Regions from separate parts of the Pseudoalteromonas sp. 2CM41L genome, predicted to be linked through region 2. Evidence: predicted binding sites of a transcription regulator. Region 2 holds the regulator's gene; each other region holds the start of a gene.
What was found. The regulator sigma-54, encoded in region 2, starts transcription at its own class of promoters, with help from an activator protein. The targets are predictions, from matches to a motif close to GTTGGCACGNNNNTNGNNT.

Region 1 (5,991 bases), on a different contig from region 2:
CGTGCAAGCATGCGAAAACAGTGCTAACTTTGTAGGACATATAGGTGGTGATGACTTTATGGTTGTGTTTGACCAATCAGATGCTGTGTATATTTGTAATACCATAATTGAGCAGTTTGAACTTCAATCACGCACTTTTTTTACGCCTGAGCACATTAAGAGCAAAGGCTACTGGGCTACAAATCGTGAGGGAGAAAAGCAATTTGTACCTTTACTTACGTTATCAATTGGCCTTGTGGAGCCCGACTTACAAGAATGTAAAAACAGCCATCAAGTTGCAGCACTTGCAACAGATGCTAAAAAAGAGGCTAAGCGGTATCGCCATAGTTATTTGTTTATTTGTAAGCGCAGAAAGCCTGCGCCTGCCGTAGTGCGCTTAGCACCAGAGAATAAACAGGTGGTATAAAAAATAGGTAATTATTATGTTGCCATTTAAAGTAGTTGTTGGTGGGTTTGCTTTATTTGCGGTTAGTTTTTTTGTGCAAGGGGTAGAGATTGTTAATGTTGCTCAAAAGCAAAGTGTGCAAAATGCCCGTGAAGAATACCTAAGTGAGCTATTAACACGAGCCCTAGAGCGGGCTAATTATCCTGTAGACATAAAAATGCAGCCAGTGAGCTTACAGCAACAGCGTGACCTGATTGAGCTAGATAAAACAGAGTTAGATGTTTATTGGAGCATGAGCAGCCCAGAACGAGAGGCACGGGCAATAGCCGTTAAAGTCCCGCTATTTAAAGGCTTTATAGGCAAGCGCGTTTTATTAACCAGTAAAAAAAATGTCGAGAAATTTAAAGGCATTACCACTTTGGCGCAATTAAGTGAGCTCTCGGCAGTGCAAGGGCATGATTGGCCAGATACAAAAATAATGGCCTATAACGGCTTACATGTAAGGCCGCTGAGTAACTATCAAGCTATGTTTACGCTTACTAGCCGTGGCAGAATTGATTACTTTCCTCGCTCATTTATCGAAGTTAATTCTGAGCTTGTTGCCAATGCGCAGAGTAACTTAGTTATTGTGCCTAATTTATTTATTAGTTATCCCACCGGTATTTATTATTTTGTTGTAAGTAGTAAGCCAGCTTTAGCGCAAGCTATAGAGCTTGGGTTGCAAAACATGCAAAACAGCGGAGAGTTTGATGCGTTATTTGATGAGTATTTTGCAAAAGACATAAACTCTCTCCCTTTTACAAAAGGTTATACCACGGAGCTAAAGCTCGATAACCCTTACTTTTAAAACAAAAAAGGAGCCATAGGCTCCTTTTTTATAGTAGGGTTACATGCGCTTTATTAGCGAAGTAACGCTTCAGGTAATACTGGGCGAATTTCACGGATAATTGCTTGAGTAAGCTTAGGTGCACCACAAATAATGTTACCGCTATTGTTGTAGTTAACGCCACCTGCAAAATCAACAACCATGCCGCCAGCTTCTTTTACAAGTAACTCGCCTGCTGCTGTGTCCCACGGTTTTAAACCAATTTCAAAAAAGCCATCAACACGGCCCGCCGCTACATATGCCATATCTAGCGCTGCAGAACCTGCACGACGAATATCAGCAGTTTGTGTAAACAATGCTTTAAACGCGTCTGTGTATGCATCTAAGTGGTGTTTTTGTTTGAAAGGGAAGCCTGTTGCTAAAATTGAACCAGCTAATTCTACGGTTTTAGTAACGCGTAAACGCTTGCTGTTTAGCTGTGCGCCTTGACCACGAGATGCAGTGAAAAGCTCGCCACGAACTGGATCGTAAATTACAGCTTGGTCTAAACGACCTTTTACTTTAAGTGCGATAGAAACCGCGAAATGAGGGATACCCTTGATGAAGTTAGTTGTGCCATCAAGCGGGTCAACAATCCATTGGTAATCTGCATCTTTGCCTTTGTGCTCACCTAGTTCTTCACCAACAATGCAGTGATCAGGGTAAGATTTTAAAATTGTATCACGAATTACGGCTTCGGCTTCTTTATCAATGTTAGTCACTAAGTCGTTAGTGCCTTTTTGTTGAATTTCAACTTTTGATAAATCTTCACTTGCGCGAAGTAAAATTTTGCCTGCGTTGCGCGCAGCGCGAACCGCAATGTTTAACATTGGATGCATGGTATTACCTTTGGGTTGTAAAAGAACGTTTATATATTTAAGCCGGCGTATTTTAGCGACTTTTGCCATAAAGTAAACAATAAACCCTAAATACTTTTGTGCGTTTTTTGTACGGCCTTGAAATGCATGTAAATTTATTCGCATCTAAGGCATGTTGGCGTGTATGGATTGAAATTTGTTCAACCAAAGGGCAACTTAATCACAGCCATGATGCAAAGCTTCCGCGTCCTGCTCACGCCCCTTACCTACATCCATGTAGGCAAAGCTTCCGTGTCCTGCTAGCAAACATACTGTTGTAAAAATTAATCTTACAAGGGCAATACACGCCAATAATACTAAAAAGTAAAAAAAGTGCTTTACCTAAAGTTAGCTTGAGGTTTTATCTTGTGTTTAAGCAATCAACTAGGGTAAATAATAATGAAATTAGAACACGTACATTTAGTAGTAAACGATATAAATGCCATGCTTAAATTTTACCAAGCAGCCTTTCCTTATTGGTCAATTAGAAGTGAAGGGCATAACACCTGGTATGGCAAACCTAAGCGCTGGGTACATTTTGGCGACGATAACCATTACATTGCTATAAGCGATAATGGCGAGCATAAAAACAGAGATTTGACAGGGCACCAAGTCGGGCTGGCTCACTTTGCCTACGTTACAAACAACCTAGACGCTGTTATACAGCGCTTAAAACACGCCGGATTTAGCATTGATAAAGAGGGTGCAGAAAACCCATTTAGAAAAAACGCATATTACTTAGACCCTGCAGGATTCGAGGTTGAGTTTGTGCAGTATATGAGTGACATTCCAAGCGAGCGTAATAACGACTTATAAAATAGGCATAAATAACGGTGTAGAAAAGCGCATACTATGGCTTTTCTACCCATTGTGTTTTTACCCGTATTATTTATTACTCACCCCAAGCTGGGCCTTTAAATCATTAGCAAAACTCACAAATTTTTCTTTAATGGTGCGTTTAACTTTTACCTCCACCGAACCTAAAACTGTTTTACCTTCTAGGTTAATTGTGGGGCCTTGACGCTTATTAAGCGACACCGTTTTGTTTTCAAAACTACCTAATATACAAAACATTTTAGAAACTACATTAACGTGCTCTGGTACGTAAATTTCTTCGCTGCCAAAAATACAATTTACATGCACGGTAACATGTTGGTGGGCAAAAATAGCATCAGTAAAATCTAAAACAATCGACCCCATATAGTTTTGAATGTAAATATCTTTAGGCACCACCCATTGGCCGCTACGCTCGCTTGAGCCTAAAATGCTTCGCAGTGTTAAGTTTTCTTCATCCGCTTGTTGGGCGCTGTAGTTAGGGGCAAATTGCGTTTGCTTTTGAGCACTGTACTGGGTATCTGTAGTAAGGGTTAAATCCTCTACTAAATTAAGTAACGCAGTATTTTCGATTGCTTCCATTGCACTGTCTAAGCGCCTTTCAAAGGCTTCAGCTGAAATAACGCCATGGCTGTAGTTATAAATAAGTTGGTCTATCACTTGTTCGCGAACTTGCTCTATTGGGCGGTCTTCAATTTTTACAGACATGGGAATAATCCTTTTTATATGAGTTACCACTTTACATAGCAAGTGCTGTACCAAAATTTAACTACCTATATATCAATGGCTTATTATTTTTATAGCGCCGCTTAATTTATTATATTAACGATAGATTAACCAAAACAGCAATATAATCGTTATTTTCACCACTTAAGAAAGTTTTACCTAATAGCCTGTAAATGTTTACTCGGAGGTATTTTTATTTATACCCAATGAAATAGCTAACTCCATGAATTTAAAGTGTTAATAAAGTTGGCCTAAAGCTCGCATACATAAAAGTGTCTTTAATCAAAAGGAGAAAGATTATGAAAACATTCAACAAATCTATGATTGCGGCTTTAGTTCTAGGTACTACAGCTATGGGTGCTCAAGCGGGCACTTGGGAAAATGAAAGTAAAGATGCTTGGATTGATGGTAAGGCAGAAACAGTGCTTCTTATGAACACTAATCTAAACAACTTTGACATTAACACTGATGTAAAAAATGGCAAGGTAGTACTTACAGGTAAAGTAAACAGCGACCTTGATAAAGAGCTAGCTGAAGAACTTGTAATTAGCCTAGATGGCGTATCTGATGTAGAAAACAACCTAACTGTTGTGAAAAACATGGATATGGACGACAAAGATCGTGACACTATGGATGATGATGATAACGACTTAACTGACGCTAAAATCACCACAGTAATTACTACACGTTTCTTATTTGACTCAGAAGTTGACGGTACAGATATCGACGTTGATACCGACAACGGTATAGTAAAACTTAAAGGTTCTGTTGAAACAGAAGCTGAAAAGCAGTTAGCAGTAAAAATTGCTAAAAATGCTGAAGATGTTCGTGACGTAGTAGATGAACTAACTATTGTTGCTGAATAATACACTATACTAAAAAGCCCAGCTTAGCTGGGCTTTTTGCTTGTCATTTTTAAAGGAGCTATATCATGGATATCATTCGTATAATACTGTCGATTTTATTACCGCCACTGGGTGTATTTTTACAAGTTGGTTTAGGTATGCACTTTTGGCTAAATATTTTACTAACTTTACTAGGTTACTTCCCTGGTTTAATTCACGCTATCTACATTATTGCTAAAAAATAATGTGTGGTGTGTTCAATGTGAGCCGGCCACTTTTTTATAGTTATTAAAATTGTAAAAAAGCGGCTTACATACTTCTGCGTTTATTTTCTGTTATTTCCTGCCTATTTGCATGCAAAAAGATTACTATTTAAGCAGTCAGCTTACTGATTGTTAAAATAAAGGTTTTTGCTAGTGACAAGCCTTAAAAAACTTTTTATACTGCAACCCGCTTTAGTCGCTCAGTGGCTAAACGCTTCAAAAATTAACTACCTCGTAGTTATACAAAGTTGGCCCCTTAGCTCAGTTGGTTAGAGCACACGACTCATAATCGTTAGGTCCCCAGTTCGAGTCTGGGAGGGGCCACCACTTTTCAAAGCTTCCCAAGTAAATAACTACTAACAGAAATTACCCTGTGCTACCTCTGTGCTACTTTTCATTATAGTAATATATAAATACTTTTTCTAAGTTGTTTTGTATATCGATAGATAAGTAGATGCTAGACTGCGATAAAGTTACTAACATGGATGTGTCGTATGAACCAATTTGATATTAATGATAAAGACATAGAAAAAAAATTAACTTCTCTAAAAGAAAATGAATTAAGTCAATCAGTACTAGTTCCGTTATTGAAGGAAGTCTACTCTACTCGTGTCGAGTTTACTGGGGGAGTCTATGAAAAAGGAAGAGATATAATCATCTATAAGAAGGATGAACTTGGTGAATTAGAGCCTATCGCTGTACAAGTAAAAAAAATATCTCCCTCTGCAAATTCCCAAACTAGATCATTTCAGCAGTTGCTTAATCAACTCTCACAAGCTAAAGACGAACCTATTATTGACCCTGAGACATCTCTTGAAGTTGATGTAAAAAAAGTGATATTTGTCACACCTTTTCTTCTAGAGCAAAAAGTCATAGATACCCATAAAGGAGCTTTTAAAAAAGCTAAATTAGAAGGTATAACGATCATTGATGGGTTTAAGTTAATAGGGCTGTTGAAAGCAAAAGCTCCATTTTTGCTTAACTCGTTACTTGAAAATAAACAGATCTTAAAAAGCTATGTTAGCCCTAAGTTGACAAATGATTTGCTTATGAAAGCCTTGAACATGGGTACAGGCAAAAAGGTTTGCGATATTTACTGCGATATAGACTTTACCTTTGGAAATAATCGTAGTGCATTAGATCAACATAAGAAAATTGAACCTAAAAAAGCTGTAAAGATAGAAAGAGTATCTTCCAAGTACTTTTCTAAGTTTTG
Region 2 (5,991 bases):
TGGCTTTGGTACCCTTATTTTACCCAAACCAATGTAGCGCCAGAGCAAGAACCTGAAGTAATTGCAAAGCCCGATTACACCGCTATAGAGCTTAAGCAAACAGCCTATGACGAGCAAGGCAAAATAAGCCATAAAGTCACAGCGGCTAAAATGGAGCTGTACCAACAGCTTGGTTTTACATTTTTTGAAAAACCTATTTTCACCTTGTATAACGAAAAGCAAACATGGCGAATAAATGCAGACGAAGCAACGCTTTACGAAGATAAACAACTTATTTTAGAAGGCAATGTGGTTGCTAAAAATTTAGTTGATAACGCCATGATAGATAACATCAATGCCGATAACATCGAAGTCGACATTAAAGCGCTAACAATGCGCTCTGAGCAGCCAGTGGTTGTCACTGGGCCTAATTTAAAAATTGTCGGGAAAGGCCTTGAAGCCGATTTAAAAACCGAAGTAATAAAACTAATTAACCATACGCGAACAATATATTATGACCAATAAACTCACTAAAATACTTATTATCCCATCGCTAATGCTTGCCTTTAGCGCCTCTGCTGCTGAGCCTGCTGCTCAACCGCCAGCAAATCAAATTTCTATTAGTGCAGACCGTCAAGAAGGCCAACTTAAAGAAAACGTAGGTATTTTTGAAAAGAACGTCGAAATTGTGCATGGTAATCGCAAAATTACAGCCGACCGACTCGAAGTACATAAACGTGAAGACTTAGGGGATAACAAACAACTCCTTATTGCCACTGGCAGCCCAGCCTACTTCGAAGAAAAACAAGACGATGGTACCGTAATGAGTGCCAGTGCAAACGAAGTACGTTACGACGTAGCAAAGCGATTTTTAACGCTTGTTGGCGATGCTGAAGTCGCGCAAGCCGGTCAAAAAATTAATGCTAAAAGTATTACCTACGATATGCAGCAGCAGCTTATTAGCGCAGAAAAAGACGAAAACTCCACGGATCGTGTCCACACAATTTTAGTGCCTGTTGAAGCAAAAATTAAAGAAAAAACAGGTAACGAAGGTCAACCATGAGCACCTTAAAAGCAGAACTATTAGCAAAAAGCTATAAAGGCCGCCAAGTTGTAAAAAATGTAGGCCTTGAAGTAGAAGCCGGCAGCATTGTTGGCTTATTGGGCCCTAATGGCGCAGGTAAAACCACCACCTTTTACATGATTGTAGGGTTAGTACCTAGCGACAAAGGTAAAATTTCTATTGATGATAACGACATTACGTTATTACCTATGCACAGCCGCGCCCGCTTAGGCATTGGCTATTTGCCGCAAGAGTCATCAATATTTAGAAAGCTGACAGTTTATCAAAACCTAATGGCTATTTTAGAAACGCGTAAAGAGCTCAATAAAGCCGCGCGAGAAGAAACGCTTAACAACTTACTTGATGAATTTAGTATTCAGCATATTCGCGATAGCCAAGGTATGGCGCTTTCTGGTGGTGAACGCCGCCGTGTAGAAATTGCCAGAGCACTGGCAGCGAACCCCAAATTTATTTTATTGGATGAGCCTTTTGCTGGTGTTGATCCGATTTCAGTGTTAGATATAAAGAAAATAATAGAACATCTTAAAAACCGTGGCATTGGCGTATTAATTACCGATCACAATGTAAGAGAAACCCTTGATGTTTGTGAAAAAGCCTACATTGTTTCTCATGGGGAGCTAATTGCATCTGGTACCCCAGAACACGTATTAAATGACAAAACTGTACGCGATGTTTATTTAGGCGAGCAATTTAGGCTGTAACATTTAAGCCACACCTACAAGCATCTGCTAATATTAATTATAACAACATAAAAGGATTGTTAGAGATACATGAGGCAATCATTACAGCTGCGCATGGGCCAGCAACTTACAATGACTCCACAATTGCAACAAGCGATTCGCTTGCTGCAGCTCAGTACATTGGATCTCCAGCAAGAAATACAAGAAGCACTTGATAGCAACCCGCTATTAGAAGTAGAAGAGCAAGATTACACGGAAGAGTCGGCTGGAAAAAATGAACAAAAAGCAGATACGGATGATGTAACCGTAAGCGCATCGGCTGACGATACAACCAGCGAGTACGAGCAAGACAGTGGCGAAGCTTTAAATAAAGACACCGTTAGCGATGATATGGCAATGGATGTAACTTGGGATGAGTACATGAGCGCAGCCCCTGCGGCATCCTCAGGCCCAATGCCAGAAGATGAGTCTATTTATCAAGGTGCCTCTACTGAAACGCTACATGAGTATTTAATGTGGCAGCTTCAGCTTACTCCTTTTAGCCCAACTGACGAAGCCATTGCTATTGCCATTGTAGAAGCTGTAGATGACTCGGGTATTTTAACGCTAAGTTGCGAAGAAATTTTAGAAAGCTTTAACCAAGAAAACGATGACGAAGTTGAAGTTGAACTTGATGAAATAGAAGCCGTTTTAAAACGTATTCAGCTATTTGACCCTGTAGGTATAGCCGCGCGCAGTTTACAAGAGTGCTTGTGCATTCAGCTAAACCAGTTTGATAAAGACACCCCTTTTATAGAACAAACTAAAATGATCTTAACCGATCACATTGATCTATTAGCGGCACGCGACTATCGTACATTAATGAAAAAGACTAAGCTTAAAGAAGACGAGCTTAAAGAGGTCATGACCCTAATACATACCCTCAACCCAAAACCTGCAGATACAATAGTAAGGGAAGAGTCGGAGTATGTAATACCGGATGTGTCGGTTAAAAAAATAAAAGGCCGCTGGGTGGTAGAGCTAAATCCAGATAGCATGCCAAAAATACGCGTAAATAGTCAGTACGCAGCTATGTCACGTACCGTAAAATCAAGTGGTGATAGCCAGTTTATTCGCTCTCACTTACAAGAAGCTAAATGGTTTATAAAAAGCCTTGAAAGCAGAAACGACACGCTGCTCAAAGTAACAAACTGTATTGTAAAACAGCAACAGGCATTTTTTGAACATGGCCCCGAAGCCATGAAGCCAATGGTTTTAAACGATGTTGCTGAAATGGTAGAAATGCATGAATCGACAATTTCGCGTGTTACCACGCAAAAATATATGCATACGCCACGTGGTATTTTTGAGCTTAAGTATTTTTTCTCAAGCCACGTAAGCACTGAAAACGGCGGAGAGTGTTCATCAACCGCAATACGTGCCCTAATTAAAAAGCTAATTGCCGCGGAAAACTCAGCTAAACCATTGAGTGATAGTAAAATTGCGGATATATTGGCAGAGCAAGGAATTAAAGTAGCTAGACGCACAATAGCAAAATACCGTGAATCGCTAGCTATTCCACCGTCAAATCAGAGAAAGAGTTTGATATAAGACGTAAAAAACAAAGAGGAAATGCTTATGCAACTAAACCTAACTGGTCGTCACGTAGAAGTAACTGATTCACTTAGAGACTATGTAAATAATAAATTTGCAAAGCTAGAAAGGCACTCAGATCATATTAGCAATGTGCATGTCATTCTCGATGTAGAAAAACTCAACCAAAAAGCAGAAGCGACTATTCATGTAAGTGGCGCAGATTTATTTGCCTCAACAGAGCACCAAGATATGTATGCCGCTATAGACTCGTTGATTGACAAGCTCGATCGTCAAGTCATAAAACATAAAGAGAAGCTTGCTAGACACTAATATTATGAAATTAAGTACATTAGTATGCCAGGACTGCAGCAAAGCTGCGGTCCTTTTTAGTAGTAAAAAAAGAATTTTAGAGTTTATCAGTGAGCTAGCTCATGAAAAGCTCCCCTACTTACCACAACAAGATATTCTTAATGCGCTGGCAAGCAGAGAAAAGCTAGGCAGTACTGGTATTGGCCGGGGTATCGCCATTCCTCATGGCAGAATGGGTGGCGTAGAAGAGCCGCTGGCTTTAGTACTTGTTAGCGACACGCCTGTTAACTTTGATGCTATTGATAACTGCCCTGTTGATATTTTTGTTGCACTCATCGTACCAGATGGCGATAACCAACAGCACCTAAAGACTCTGGCAACCATAGCTGATAAACTGAGCAACAAAGAATTTTGTAAACAGCTGCGTAGTGCTAAAACCGATGCAGAGCTGTATCAAGTAATTGTTGATCAATCGTAGTAAATACTAAGGGCTATAAATGGAGTTAATTATCATAAGCGGCCGTTCTGGTTCAGGTAAGTCGGTTGCTTTACGCGTGGTTGAAGATTTAGGCTATTATTGCGTAGATAATATTCCGGTCAACTTACTGCCCTCTTTAGTGCGAAGTGTTTCAGATAACTATGACAAAATAGCCGTTAGTATAGATGTTCGTAATATCCCCAAAGAACAAGACGAATTTAACGATATTCTCGAGTACCTTCCTGACTTTGCTAAACCCACACTGTTTTATTTAGATAGTGATGATCAAACACTGATCAAACGTTTTTCAGAAACACGCAGATTACACCCTTTATCCATCGATTCGCTGCCGCTTGATTTAGCAATAAAAAAAGAAAAAGAACTGCTTGATGTACTCGTAACGCGCGCTGACTTTATGCTAGATACCACCGATTTAAGTGTGCACCAATTAGCAGAGTCAATTCGCGAAAAAATACTGGGTAAAAAAGATAAGCAACTTATTGTAACGTTTGAATCGTTTGGCTTTAAACACGGCATACCTAAAGAAGCTGATTATGTTTTTGATGCTCGCTTTTTGCCAAACCCCCACTGGGAGCCTGAACTCAAACCGCTTACGGGCCTTGATCAACCAGTAAAAGATTTTTTGGCAAATCACAGCATAGTGCAAAAATTCACTTGGCAAATTCAAACCTTTGTACAAACTTGGCTGCCACACTTAGAGCGCAATAACCGTAGTTACCTCACTATTGCAATTGGCTGTACTGGTGGTCAACATCGCTCGGTTTATTTAGCGCAAGCCATTGGTGAGAGCTTTGCTATGACGCATCCGAATGTCAAAATTCGTCATCGTGAGCAAGAAAAGTAACCTTAAAATAATAACCTGTTCAGTTTAGGTATAGTAATTTATGCGCTGTGAAGACACATTTTTAATAAAAAATAAATTAGGCTTACACGCCAGAGCGGCAACGGTCCTTGCGCAATTAGCTGTGCAGTTTGATGCTAAAATCACCTTACACCAAGATGATAAAGAAGCCGCAGGCGACAGCGTATTAGCTTTAATGCTACTTGAAAGCAGTAAAGGTAAAGAAGTTAAAGTAGTCTGTGAAGGCCCTGATTCAGAGCAAGCTTTGCATGCGGTTGGGCAATTAATTGCCCAACGATTTAACGAGCAAGAATAATTTAAAGCACCATAGCCTTATAAGTTAAAGACTTATCTGGCCAAATTATAAAGATTTAGTAAATTAGGGTATTCCGACTCGCCTAATTTAGTGCTTTAATTTAGGATAATAAAGCCATGCCCCTGCTAAATTTGGTTACTTAATTTTAAACACTAATTTAGTCCCAGCATTGGGTTTAGCACAAAAAATAAAGAAAATAACAGTGGGCAACTCCACTTACTAAACACCTTTCCATTACACAAAAATATTTAGGATGCCAATGCCAGAAGCGTTTGAACAAGACTATCCACTACAGCAACTAAAACAAGTGACTAAATCACTTAATAGTGGGCAATTTGTTCAAGTAAGACGCATGCTAGCAAAAACAGCACCTTGTGATACAGCACTGCTGCTTGAATCCTCTCCGCATAAAATTAGACGCATGCTTTGGCAACTGGTTGACCCAGATGTGCAAGGGGATGTGCTAGAAGAGCTCTCTGAAGATGTACGCTTAGGTATCATTGCACAAATGGAACCTGAGCATATTGCCGCGGCCACTGAGGATATGGGCCACGATGATTTAGGTGAAGTCCTACGTAGCCTACCTGATACCGTGTACAAAGATGTGGTTAGCGCTATGGATACGCAAGACCGCGAACGCGCTACACAGGCCTTATCTTACCAAGAGCGCTCTGCAGGCGCGCTAATGAACACCGATACGGTGACCAT
Region 3 (5,991 bases), on a different contig from region 2:
TAAAAAAACGCTTTGGCGCCGAGAAGCTTCGTAAATTCTTAAAGTACGAGTTAGATAGATACTTAATGGGCCGCACAGGCGAAGCCTTTGAAGAAATGCCGCTGTATAAAACGCAGTCGCAACAATATCTTCATTACAATAAAGGCTCAGTTGCGATGATGGCTTTGTATGACCGATTAGGTGAAGAACGCTTAAATGCCGCACTTAAAGCGTTTTTGAATGAGTTTAAATACCAATCAACCCCATACCCAACTACGCTTGATTTACTTAGCTATTTAAAACAAGACGCAACGCAAGCGGAGCAACGTTTTATTGATGATCAGTTTAAATATATAACGCTTTATGAGCTTGAAATGAAAGCAGTGTCGGTTACAGATGATGTTGATAGCGAAGGTTTTTATACAGTAACACTGAACGTTGAAGCAACTAAGCAGCATGCCGATGGACAAGGTGAAGAAACCGAGCAACCACTTGATGAGCTAATTGATATTGCATTGTTTAGCGATGACCCTGAAAACCTTCTCGCTGAAGACTTTGTGATTTACTCGCAAAAGCATCAAATAGTCTCTGGTACTAATGCTATTGAGCTAAAAGTAAAAGAAAAGCCAGTGTACGCAGGGGTTGACCCGTACATTAAGCTTGTAGATAAAGACAGTAAAAACAACCTAGCTAAGTTTTAACGATTAACGATTAGTAATTAACTGAAAGGCCGCATTTAATGCGGCCTTTTTTGTTTTAGCGAATTACTAATACAAATGCGCAATAAAGCTTAATAAAGCGAATTAGCATATTGGTAAAAAGGGGTAATAGCAGCGAGAAGCTCGGCGATTAACCGAAGTGGGTTATATAGCAAAGTGCTTTAGTAGCTAAAATTAAAAGGCGCTGTGAGTATTTAGGTGCCCTAAACGAGAAAAGGGCCAAAAGGCCCTTAGTGTTGCAGCAAGTAACACATTTTGTTTTAAAGCGTAAAGTCTACAGCGTAGCCTACGTAAACTTTAACATCTGACTCATCCATGTCGGTGTCAGATACGCCAAAAGTAAAACCATCTTTTGATACAGAGATACCGTAATCAATAATATTATCATCGCCTATAAAGTCGCCAGAGTAGTGACCTAAGTGCAGCGCAACCTCAGTACCATTGCTGCCAACAGCAAAGCTGTAATCGGCATTTAGGTATAATGAATCGCCAAAGTCGGTGCCATCGCCATCTGCCGCTGAAGTGGCAAGGATTGCAGCGCCAAAGGTGAAACCTTCTGCGCTGATGCTACCGTAAATTTCAGAGAAATCAGCATCTGCCTCAGAAGCTGCATCTGGGTAAGCGTAATAAATGTAACCTACATCGTAGCTAAATGTGTCGTTAATATCGCCACCAAAACCCGCGTAAACATCAAGCTCGTAAGTCATTTCATCGGCCCATGAAGCATTTGATGCCCAAGTACCTACATAAAAGCCTGACTCGTCAGCGTAATCAATACCGCCAGAAATAGCAGCATCGCCCCCAGTTTGCTCTTGACCACGCCATAAGTAGTTAGACGTAGCCGCTGCGTTTGCTGTTACTTCTGCATGTACGGCTGTTGATGTTAAAGATGTAGCACCTAATAAAGCTATTGCGCTAATTGCGACGGTTTTTTTTAGTTTTAGCATGTCCATTTCCCGTTATATGATTTTTATCGCCTAGGTTTTTATTCTCTTATTGGCAACCCTTTGACTGGCGGTGTTTTATTGTTTAACTGGGAATGCAATTGCACTGTATGTGCCAGCTTAAAATAATTTCTATAAAACTGTTTTTTTACTTTTATAAAACAATATGTTGAGAAGTTTTAGAAGAGGGGATGATTGAGGTGGTTAATTAAAAAACGCACACTGCTGGTGCATAAATTAACCTAACTGCACCAGAAAAATACAGTTAGGTTAGGTAAATTTAGCCAAATATAGTGCGCATAAGACTAATTGTTTCGTTTACTCCGCGGCCTTTTTGTACTTCGCTAATAATAGAGTCGCGTTTGCTACGAATATGCTCGGGAATGTCATCGGCTGCAAGTGCACGGTCTACAAGTATTTCGGCTGACTCTTTACCTCTGCGCTGTGCTTTTCCTGCACTTGTTGTGCTGCGTTTAGGTTTATTTAATAGCTTAATATAATTTGAGTTGTCGGCCGTGCTGGCATCTGCATAGTAAAAAAAGCACGGTAATAACGCTTTTATACTAACTAGTTGCTCTTCTAGTTCATTGCTGCCATTAGCCATTTTAAACCACGACATAGCATGAATGCTTTGTACTATATCTTGCCAGTAGCGCTCAAAGTCGCGATTGTTTAATTTTGTAATACCTAAAGCTGCGCATAATGCATCAAGACGGCTATTACTAATCGGCGTAAACACATCGGGGCGGCGCATTGCTAATAAACGTGTAGCAGGAGCAAGGGTTGGCTTTTCATCGCTACCGTTAAAGGCAAGTAAATAAGCAACAACAAACTGTTGGTAATCAGCTTCGCTCACATCACCTTCAAGCGGGATGTTAGCAAGTGCATCGTCAAACGCGCCAGGTAAGTCGGCTAGCATTTGATGAAAACCCTTTGCACTTTTTGTTGATGCGAACCATTCAACATCAAAGTTATAGGTGCTTGGGTCGAGCGTGGCAGTGTGTTTACCACTAAATGCCAGTAAATCCTCTGGGATCATATCTTTTAGTGCTTGCTCACGAATGCTGTGCAAATACGTGGTAAGGCGAAGCTGTTCGTCCAGTGCAATAAGTTCTTTGTGTTGCTCTACAAACATACTAATAACAGGCCAAGGTGCTACACGTATTGTTTTAAGCTGTAAAAAGCTAATTGCTGAGGTTAGCTGGTCGTGCAGCTTTTTTAAAACTGGCAGTTGTTGTGGCTCTAGTAAATCGTAATTTATACGGTCTTTACTTGCACTTAGCAGCTCATAACACCAGCCTAAAAAATCCTCTGGGTGGTTTTCTACTTTCACGGCCATTAGGTTTAGGCTTAGTTCTGAAGCTTGCTTCAAGATGTTTTGGTAAATTTGACTTTCTTGTTCGCCTAGCGCCATTTTTGACGGTGAAATTAGCAGTTTTTTCATGCCTTGTAGAGTCTCCGAGTAGATACATTTTTTAGCTGCTTTATTTTAGCGCAAATACGCCAATAGCAACAGGGCCGTGCATCATACCTAACAATTCAAGGGATGCAATGTTGTAGGGTTTAATACTTGGTTAGATTTAAACTTGATGAGCTTTACTTTTAGTCACCAATTTCGCAACGTTTACTTTTAAGCATAAATTCATTTCAAATTAAATAAATTACAATAAAGTGCTTTTTTGTCACAACGACAATGATTTTAAAGCTAACACTCGCTATGATAAGAACATTATTTGCACGTTTGAAAGGATGATCATGAAGACCTTACTCAAAATTGTTGGTGTAATACTCTTACTTTGTATTGCGTTAATTATTGCCGCTCCGTTTTTAATCCCAACCGATACTATTTTTAATAAAGTATCTGAACAGGTTGAAAAAACAACAGGGCGCACACTTACTATTAAAGGTGATAAAACGCTTAGTGTATTTCCTGCATTAAAGTTAGAGCTTAACGATGTACACTTTGCAAACATGCAGACAGGCTCGCGCGACGACATGGCAAGTATGGAGCAATTAGCTGTGCATATACCATGGTTATCGTTATTTGGCGGCGAATTCAAACTTGATAAGTTTGTTATTAACGAGCCCAATATTTTATTAGAAACTGATAAAAACGGTAAAGCTAACTGGCAGTTGTTTGATGCTGTAGCAGAGCAGCCGCAAGAGCAAACTCAATCAGGTGAGGCTGTTAAACTACCAGAGAACTTTGATATAGAGTTAGGTGAAGTGGCTATTTACGGTGGTACGTTTACTTACCTAGATGGGCAAACAGGCGCTAAACAACAAATTAGTGACTTGGAATTGGCTATTTTACTTCCTTCACTACGTAAAACACTAGAGATCAAAGGCGGCATTACATATATGCAAGAGCGCTTTGAGCTTGATGTAAAACTTGATACGCCGGCAAAGGCAATTGAAGGGGCGACATTTGAGGTTACTCAAAGCGTAGACTCTCGCTTGGTCGATCTTACTTTTAACGGCAGTATTGCTCGCCAAGGTAAAGATATAAAAGGCGAGTTAGCGCTAAGTGGCGACTCTGTTAAGGAGCTAGCAACTTGGCAAGGGGTAGACTTAAACGCTAAAGAAAATGCATTTAATGCGTTTAGTGTAAACGGTAAAATGCATCTTATAGATGATACGTTTAACTTAGAAGAGCTGATTGCTACCCTAGATGAATTAGAGATTAAAGGAAAAAGTGAAGTAAACTTAGGCAATAAACTAGCGGTTAATGCTGATATAGACCTAGGTATGCTTGATTTGAATCCCTACTTACCGGAGGTAGTCGCTAAGCAGCAAGCGCCGCAAAGCGAAGAACCTAAAGCCGCGCAGCCGATTGTTTGGGACGATACTAAAATTGATTTAAGCGCATTAAATGCACTTAATGCTAATGTAGTTATTCGCTCAAGCGGTTTAAAAGCTAACGATATTGAGCTAGGTGCTAATCAATTTACAGTCGATTTAAATAACAGCGTTGCTAAATTAAGCTTAGATAGCTTTAAAGCATATGAGGGCACTGGTAAAGGGGTTATCAACATAAATGCGCAGCAAACGCCGTATAAAATAAGCACAAATTTTGATTTAGCCGACATAGACGCACAACCGTTACTCACTGATGCAGCTGGCTTTGATAAGCTTATGGGTAAAGGGTCATTAAATTGGAATTTAACCACAACTGGGCAAAGTCAAAAAACCTTCATTAATGCATTAAATGGCAAGGTTAGCTTTGAATTTGCCGATGGTGCTGTTAAAGGCGCAAACGTGGCTGAGATGGTTCGCAAAGGCAAAGAGCTTATTACGGGTAATCTTGGTGCTGTGAGTGAAGGGCTTGATACAGGCTTTGAAGAATCAGAGCAAACAGATTTTTCTGCGCTCACCGGTAGCTTTAACTTTACTAATGGCGTGGGCCATAATAACGACCTATCGCTGATGAGCCCACTTATTCGTATTACAGGTGAGGGCGATGTAGATTTGCCTAAAACCAATGTTGATTATCGCTTAGTGACCGGCATTGTTGATTCGATTGAAGGGCAAGGCACTACAGATGATAGTACAGGCTTTAAAATCCCACTGCGTATAGAAGGCCCATTTCATGACGTTGGCTTTAAGCTAGATGTAAGCAACGCGCTTAAAGATGAAGCAAAACAAAAACTCGATGACGCCAAAGAGAAAGCAAAAGAAAAAGCCAAGGACAAAGTTAAAGATAAACTAAAAGGTTTATTTGGCTAACTATTAAGCCCCACAAATAAATAATTAAGGCGCTATTTGCGCCTTGATTGTTTTATAACCACTTGTAAAATAGCTACATAGCGGTTTTTACTCAGTTTTAATCTGTCCTTCCCTTAAATTAATTAAAAAATAACCTACCACTCACTAGCCAATGCTGGTACAATTGCCCGCCCTTAAGAGACAACTCTGTTGTTTTTTGAGTGGGATTTAATCGAAGTGCCTTGATTTTAAACAAATTTAAGGCAAGTTGTAATTACTACACCGGAGGTCATTAACATGATCCAAATGCAAACTCAGCTGGAAGTTGCTGATAACAGCGGCGCTCGCAAAGTGCAGTGTATAAAAGTCCTTGGTGGTTCACACCGTCGCTATGCGGCAGTTGGCGATATCATTAAAGTTTCTGTGAAAGAAGCTATTCCTCGCGGTAAAGTGAAGAAAGGTGATGTTAAAAACGCGGTAGTTGTGCGTACCAAAAAAGGCGTTCGTCGTCCGGACGGTTCTCTGATCCGTTTCGATAGCAATGCGGCTGTTATCTTAAATGATAACTTGCAGCCAATTGGTACTCGTATCTTCGGCCCTGTGACTCGTGAACTTCGTAATGATAAGTTCATGAAAATTGTTTC
Region 4 (5,991 bases), on a different contig from region 2:
TCACGGGTACGTCTTCGGCTTTTGGGAGTCGCTCGGTTCCAATACGCATTTTATTAAAACGCTTACCAAAATAAACCGCAGGGCCGCCTAGCTGTACGCCAATAGAGGCGGAGCACACACTTAAAATCCACCCTGTATTTGTTTGATAAAAGTGTCTGCCATAGTGCTTTATGTAATGCATACTTTGTTTACTGGCTTTGCTTGCGGCAATGGTTAATGCAAGTAAGCGTACGGGGATAAATTCGATTATAAACAAAAGTATTTTAAGCGGTTTTAAAAAGTGGCTATTAGGTGATATATCGGCGCGCCAAGCATGCTGCATTAAAGTCAGTAGCCGATACGCTAAAGTGGCAATTGGCCCAAGTAATAAAAATATAAATATAACGGTAAAGTAATTACGGGCAGTTCGTAAAATTAAGCTTTCAATTAAGGCTTTAATAATACCTGGCGCTGAGAGCTTATTGACCTCTCGGGCAAGCAGTGGCTTTACGAGTTCACGCGCGGTAGATTTTTGGTTTTGTTTTACTAACTTTGCAACACGCAGGGCTTTTTTTTCAATCGCTTTGCTTTCTAGGCACAAATATAAAATGAGGCCCGCGAGCAGCTCAGGATAAAAGGCAAATTCAAGCAGTAACACAATAATAATAAGAATAACGCTTAAAACTAGCGTACAGGCAAGAGTGGAGGCTAAATAAAGGTAACTTTTAGGCTCACTTGGTTTATAAACTCGTTTTCCTATAGCACTAAATATAGCGGTTAATACTGTATTAGGGTGATACCAGCTTTTTAACGGGAAAAAGCGCTCAGCAATGAGCGCCACAAAAAAGGCAATAAAGTCCAAATGGTTTTGAACAATATTGCTTAGCATTTACAGCGTAACTTTTGTTAGTTTTTCCAATAGTGCAACAACCATTTTTGATGAGTTGATTGATGCAGTCTCTAAGTATTCTTCAAACGATTGCGGCGACTCTTTACCGGCAATGTCAGACATAGAGCGAATAACCACAAATGGCGTATTAAGCGCAAAACACGTTTGTGCAATAGATGCGCCTTCCATTTCTACTGCAAGCATTGTAGGAAAGTCGCTGCGTGCTTTATCAATTCGCACTGGATCACACATAAATGAATCACCCGTACAAATTAAGCCTACTAAGGTTTTTACTTCGCTAATTTGCGCAATGGTTTGCTCGGCAGCTTCAACTAGTTTTGGGTGTGCGGCAAAGCCTGCTGGCATTTGTGGAACTTGGCCAATTTCGTAGCCAAAAGCGGTTACATCTACATCGTGATGGCGAACTTCTGAAGAGATAACAACATCGCCAACACTTAAAGAGGGATCAAAGCCACCGGCAGAACCTGTGTTGATAACACAGTCAGGATTAAAGTTATCAATTAATAACGTGGTTGCAATCGTTGAGGCCACTTTACCAATACCCGATTGCACAAGTGTTACTGTATTACCTGCTAATTCGCCTGTGTAAAAGGTAAACCCTGCTTTTGTTAGCACTTGTGGGTTTTGCATTGCTTCACGTAAAATTTTAACTTCTGGCTCCATTGCGCCAATAATACCAACATTCATAGTGTTTGATTCCTGAGTTTGAATACGTAGATTATACGTGAAGTTAGCAATAAAAAACAAAAAAGCGAGCTGTTTTACGGCTCGCTTTAAATACTTTTAGGAGAGTATTTAATTCTATTTTAAATTTCGGCTAACGCAGTGGTTTGCGCTTTAGCCTGAGAAGGTGACAATACCGCAGGTTTACTTACACGATTACGTGTTGGACGAGCCGATTGCACCGCTGCAGGTTTGCCTAATTTAAACATAATTGCATCGCGCACCTCAGAAGGGCGGTAGCCTGATTTTACTTTCATACGAATATGTGGAATGCCAGCAGATTCTAAAGCGCCGTTTACAAACCAGTCGCGCTGGGCTTTGTGGCCATCTTTATTGGCGTTGTTAACTAAATCGACCGCAGCCACTATCGTCATTTTTTCTTTATCTACCAGCACAAAATCGAGTTGCTTATTTTTAGCTTTAGCTAAAGCTGCACGTTTTGATTTAGCAGAGAGGCCTTGCTTGCAGTCGATTACATCGATGAGTTTGACGCGGCTCACAATTTTGTATTGATCGCCTACCGCACGCTCTAAAAGATTTAAAAATGCACCCTCAACCTGTGTAAACACGGTTTGTTTGCGGGTAAAAGGATAGGGATTGCCGCCATCATCACTAAATTTTGACGCAACCACAGAGGCCCCAACCACTAATACTAAAATTGATAATAAAGCGAATTCCATACGGTAACTCCATAACAACAAATTGACACTGCTCAAGTAAAGCAATTTACGTGCCTAAAAATTGGTTGTTATGGCTAATTACCGTATGTATTTATTATTGATGCAGCAGGGCTGTTAGGCTTTGAAACCGCCCTCAATTCCTTTAACGGCAATAGCGACTGCATCATGCGCATGGAGTGATTCGTAATGATTAATTTGCAGCCAGTAATCACTAAAGTTATCGTTTTCAAGAACCGCTTTAATTTTACGTGCAGCATCTTCACAAAACATTAAATTTTGACCGTTAAGGCGGGCAAATTCTTGCTCATCTTCACGTTTTACTGCCGCTTGTACCGGGGTTTTTAGCTCAGCTTCTAATGTATCAATTAAATTTACTACGTCAAATTCACTAATTGTGTTGTCTAGCTTTACTTTAACGTTTGCAATTGAACGCTGTGAGTGAGGCGTTGCCACAATACCCTGCGTTGTACCTAGCCATGCTAAAACGTCTTTTTGATTAAGTGTTTCTTGGTTAAACTTTTCGCTAAAAGCATTCTGAATAAGCTGGCGAGCAAGTGCTGCAGAGCATGGACAGGTTGATGAATAAGTAACATCAACGCTTAGCTCGTAGCTAATTACGCTATTTTCAATAGTGCTGGTTAGGGTAATTGGGTAGCTTTTCCAACCTGCTTTACCGCTTAATAACGATTTACGACGCAGCGGTAACTCAAATTTAAACTCTATTTGGGCTTTGTCACTTAATCCTTCGTGGCTGGTGATAAAGGTATCGAGTGCTTGAGCTAAAGTTTGTGGGTTAACTTGTTGCTCTGTTGAGAGTAAATCAAGCGCTAAAAATAAACGCGACATATGAATGCCTTTAGCGTCTTCTTTATGCAAATTAACAAAGGCACGCGCTTTTGCGTTAACGGTAACGGGTGCTAAATCTTTCGATTCAAAAATAAATGGCAGTTCTATTTCGCCCATACCAACCCAGTCTAACTTACCTGTTTGTAAGGCGGGAGCCGTATCAGCTATATCGGGCATGTTGGTTTGCATGTGCGCTACTCGTTATTGGTCATAATAAAGCGCAGCATTTTACACTAAATAATTTATTGCTGAAATGATGAGTTTAACAAGTAGGCAAAAGTAAACATGAAAATTTTCTGTTTTTGTCGCACAACATGAATATAGCTAATAGAAAAATGCTAAAATCTGCTGCAAAATGCGTTTGACTATTAATAGGCACTTTTTATTTATGCCTAGTAACGAGATACACTGACCTATGACCGATTCTTCTTTGAGCCCTTGGGCTCGAGTACTTTCTAGTTTAATAACTCGCTTTGGTGAGTTAAAAACCGCGGCAATGTGCTACGCGCTTTTATTAGGCGTGTCGCTTATATTGTCGAGTATGTTTTATTATGTGGCACTGGGTGAGGTTAATTTAGTTGATATTTTAGCGGTGGTATTTTTTACCGCGGTTGTATCTCCGTTTATGATCAGTATTTTACTCAACTCGATTAGACAATTAGATGCCTCATACGCTTATTTAGACAGCGCCACAAAACAAGAAAAGCTGTTAAACCAAACATTAAAAGATAATATCAACCGCCTCAACATTGAAATAGATGAGCGAAAAATGGCTTTTCATGCCAAGCATCGCGCCATTGAAGAGCTTCGCCGCGAAATAGCAGAGCGTAAAAAAACACAACAAGAACTTGCTCAGCAAGGCATGCTCCTTCGCTCTATTGTCGACTCTTCCCCCGATTTATTTTATTACCGAGATAACAACGGCGTGTTTGCCGGCTGTAATAAGATGTTTGAAGAGGTTATGGGCAAAACCAGCGCTGAACTAATTGGTAAAACAGTGGAGCAGATTTTCCCAAGCTACTTTTTAGCAGAAGTACTCAGAACCGATAAACAAGTAGAGCAAACGCATCAAGCGCTGACAATTGATGTTGAATATATGGTTAATGGCGAAAATCGTTGGTTTGAGCTGCGTAAATTACCGTTTATAAACGATCAAGGTGATTACATAGGTTTGCTTGCATTTGGGCGTGATATAACCAGCCGTAAAGAAGCAGCACAAGCGCTTGAAACAGCCTATAAGGATAAAGGTAAGTTTATAGCAACGCTTAGCCATGAGCTGCGCACGCCATTAAATGGCATTGTAGGCTTAACCCGAATGCTACTTGATACAGAGCTTAATAAACAGCAACGCAGTTGGTGTAATACGGTGTTTTCGAGCGCTGAAACCTTAGGTAATATTTTTAACGATATTATAGATTTAGATAAAATAGACCGAGAGCAGTTAGATATAGCAACCGACTCTATTAACGTTTCAGACTTTATTAACGATGTAGTGAACTTTGCCGGCTTAATTGCTGAACAAAAAGAGCTTGAATTTTCAATTGAGCGAAATGGCACATTAGATGTTTACGCACTCCTAGACCCAACGCGTTTACGCCAAGTGGTATGGAACTTAATTAATAATGCCGTTAAGTTTACCCAGCATGGCGAGGTAAAACTCACATGTAGCCGAGAAGAGCGTAACGACGGGCCGTGGCTTGAACTTAAAATATCAGACACAGGGCAGGGGATCCCAGAGGATCAACTCTCGCGCATATTTGATATGTACTACAAAGCCCCAGATTTAAGCGGTAAAAACGCGATTGGCTCAGGCATTGGTTTAGCCGTAACCAAAGCGTTGGTCAGTGCAATGAAAGGCACTATTTCGGTAACCAGTACAGAAGGTGAAGGCAGCTGCTTTACAGTACACATACCGCTTAGCTTATGTGTAGCGCCTACCGAACAAAGCTATGCCGGTAGAGGTTTATATATTTTACTTGTAGAGGATGTACCATTAAATGCCGAAATTGCAACTAACCTGTTAGAGCAGCGCGGCCATGAAGTAATTTGGGCCGAAACGGGTGAAGATGCACTCTCGTTTGTAGAAACCGAAGACGAGCTAGATTTAGTACTACTTGATATGCAACTGCCCGATATAAATGGTGATGAGGTGGCAAGACAAATACGTGCCGATAGCCATTTTGATAAATTACCTATCGTTGCGCTTACAGCGAATGTACGTAGCGCCGAAGAAGACTTAGAAGGCATTTCGGTGCAAGGGGCGCTTGCTAAACCCATTAATACAATAAAGCTTGATAAAATGCTGGCTGATTTATTTGATATTCAACAAAGTGAATCAGACAAACCGCTGCTAACGGTAAGTAAAGAAGCGCTTGAGGGTATTAATGCAGGTGTGCTTGATGTTGAAACCATTGAAGACTTTGTAAACTCTATGGGGCTTGAAGTATTTAAGCGCAGCAGTGGTTTATTTGAAAAACTAAACCCGCAATATCAGCAAGAGCTGCAAAGCGCGTTAAATGAAAGCGACAGGGAAGAGTACAAATCGGTGGCGCATAAGCTTAAAGGTGCTGCGGGCTCTGTAGGATTAAACGACGTACAGTTACATGCTAAAAAGATGGAACACGGTGCGCTTGATGAATCAGATGAAGTACTAAAAGAATGGTTAGATATATTGGCAGATAAAATAAATGAAGGACAAATTGCCCTTCATTCGTTTTTACAATTATTAGAGTAAGCGGTTTACTCTAATTAAGCGTCGATTTTACCAATAAAGCGGTAACCTTCACCATGGATGGTGCTGATTAGCTCAGAAGTAGAATTATCACTTTCGAAGTGCTTACGAATACGACGAAT

Region 1: MTF64_RS13980 (BON domain-containing protein) is a predicted target of sigma-54. The motif match lies at 3,913-3,931, and genes of this name have one in related genera.
Region 3: MTF64_RS14855 (TorF family putative porin) is a predicted target of sigma-54. The motif match lies at 1,744-1,762, and genes of this name have one in related genera.
Region 4: MTF64_RS18895 (DUF2726 domain-containing protein) is a predicted target of sigma-54. The motif match lies at 2,332-2,350, and genes of this name have one in related genera.

The regions. Positions count from the first base shown of each region.
Region 1 is NZ_JALNTN010000012.1:52,773-58,763, reverse strand. It holds gene MTF64_RS14005 (bifunctional diguanylate cyclase/phosphodiesterase) at 1-406, shown strand, start outside; gene MTF64_RS14000 (transporter substrate-binding domain-containing protein) at 423-1,232, shown strand; gene suhB (inositol-1-monophosphatase) at 1,286-2,089, opposite strand; gene MTF64_RS13990 (VOC family protein) at 2,507-2,923, shown strand; gene MTF64_RS13985 (LiaF domain-containing protein) at 2,993-3,649, opposite strand; gene MTF64_RS13980 (BON domain-containing protein) at 3,967-4,533, shown strand; gene MTF64_RS13975 (YqaE/Pmp3 family membrane protein) at 4,599-4,757, shown strand; tRNA gene MTF64_RS13970 (tRNA-Ile) at 5,026-5,102, shown strand; gene MTF64_RS13965 (NACHT domain-containing protein) at 5,270-5,991, shown strand, end outside.
Region 2 is NZ_JALNTN010000006.1:159,762-165,752, forward strand. It holds gene lptC (LPS export ABC transporter periplasmic protein LptC) at 1-504, shown strand, start outside; gene lptA (lipopolysaccharide transport periplasmic protein LptA) at 494-1,042, shown strand; gene lptB (LPS export ABC transporter ATP-binding protein) at 1,039-1,764, shown strand; gene MTF64_RS10140 (RNA polymerase factor sigma-54) at 1,834-3,333, shown strand; gene hpf (ribosome hibernation promoting factor) at 3,361-3,648, shown strand; gene MTF64_RS10150 (PTS sugar transporter subunit IIA) at 3,653-4,105, shown strand; gene rapZ (RNase adapter RapZ) at 4,125-4,970, shown strand; gene MTF64_RS10160 (HPr family phosphocarrier protein) at 5,011-5,283, shown strand; gene mgtE (magnesium transporter) at 5,543-5,991, shown strand, end outside.
Region 3 is NZ_JALNTN010000013.1:100,750-106,740, forward strand. It holds gene MTF64_RS14850 (M1 family aminopeptidase) at 1-680, shown strand, start outside; gene MTF64_RS14855 (TorF family putative porin) at 959-1,645, opposite strand; gene MTF64_RS14860 (hypothetical protein) at 1,923-3,086, opposite strand; gene MTF64_RS14865 (AsmA family protein) at 3,398-5,368, shown strand; gene rplN (50S ribosomal protein L14) at 5,645-5,991, shown strand, end outside.
Region 4 is NZ_JALNTN010000023.1:28,481-34,471, forward strand. It holds gene ampE (regulatory signaling modulator protein AmpE) at 1-868, opposite strand, end outside; gene mtnN (5'-methylthioadenosine/S-adenosylhomocysteine nucleosidase) at 869-1,576, opposite strand; gene MTF64_RS18895 (DUF2726 domain-containing protein) at 1,696-2,292, opposite strand; gene folE2 (GTP cyclohydrolase FolE2) at 2,407-3,327, opposite strand; gene arcB (aerobic respiration two-component sensor histidine kinase ArcB) at 3,554-5,872, shown strand; gene arcA (two-component system response regulator ArcA) at 5,887-5,991, opposite strand, start outside.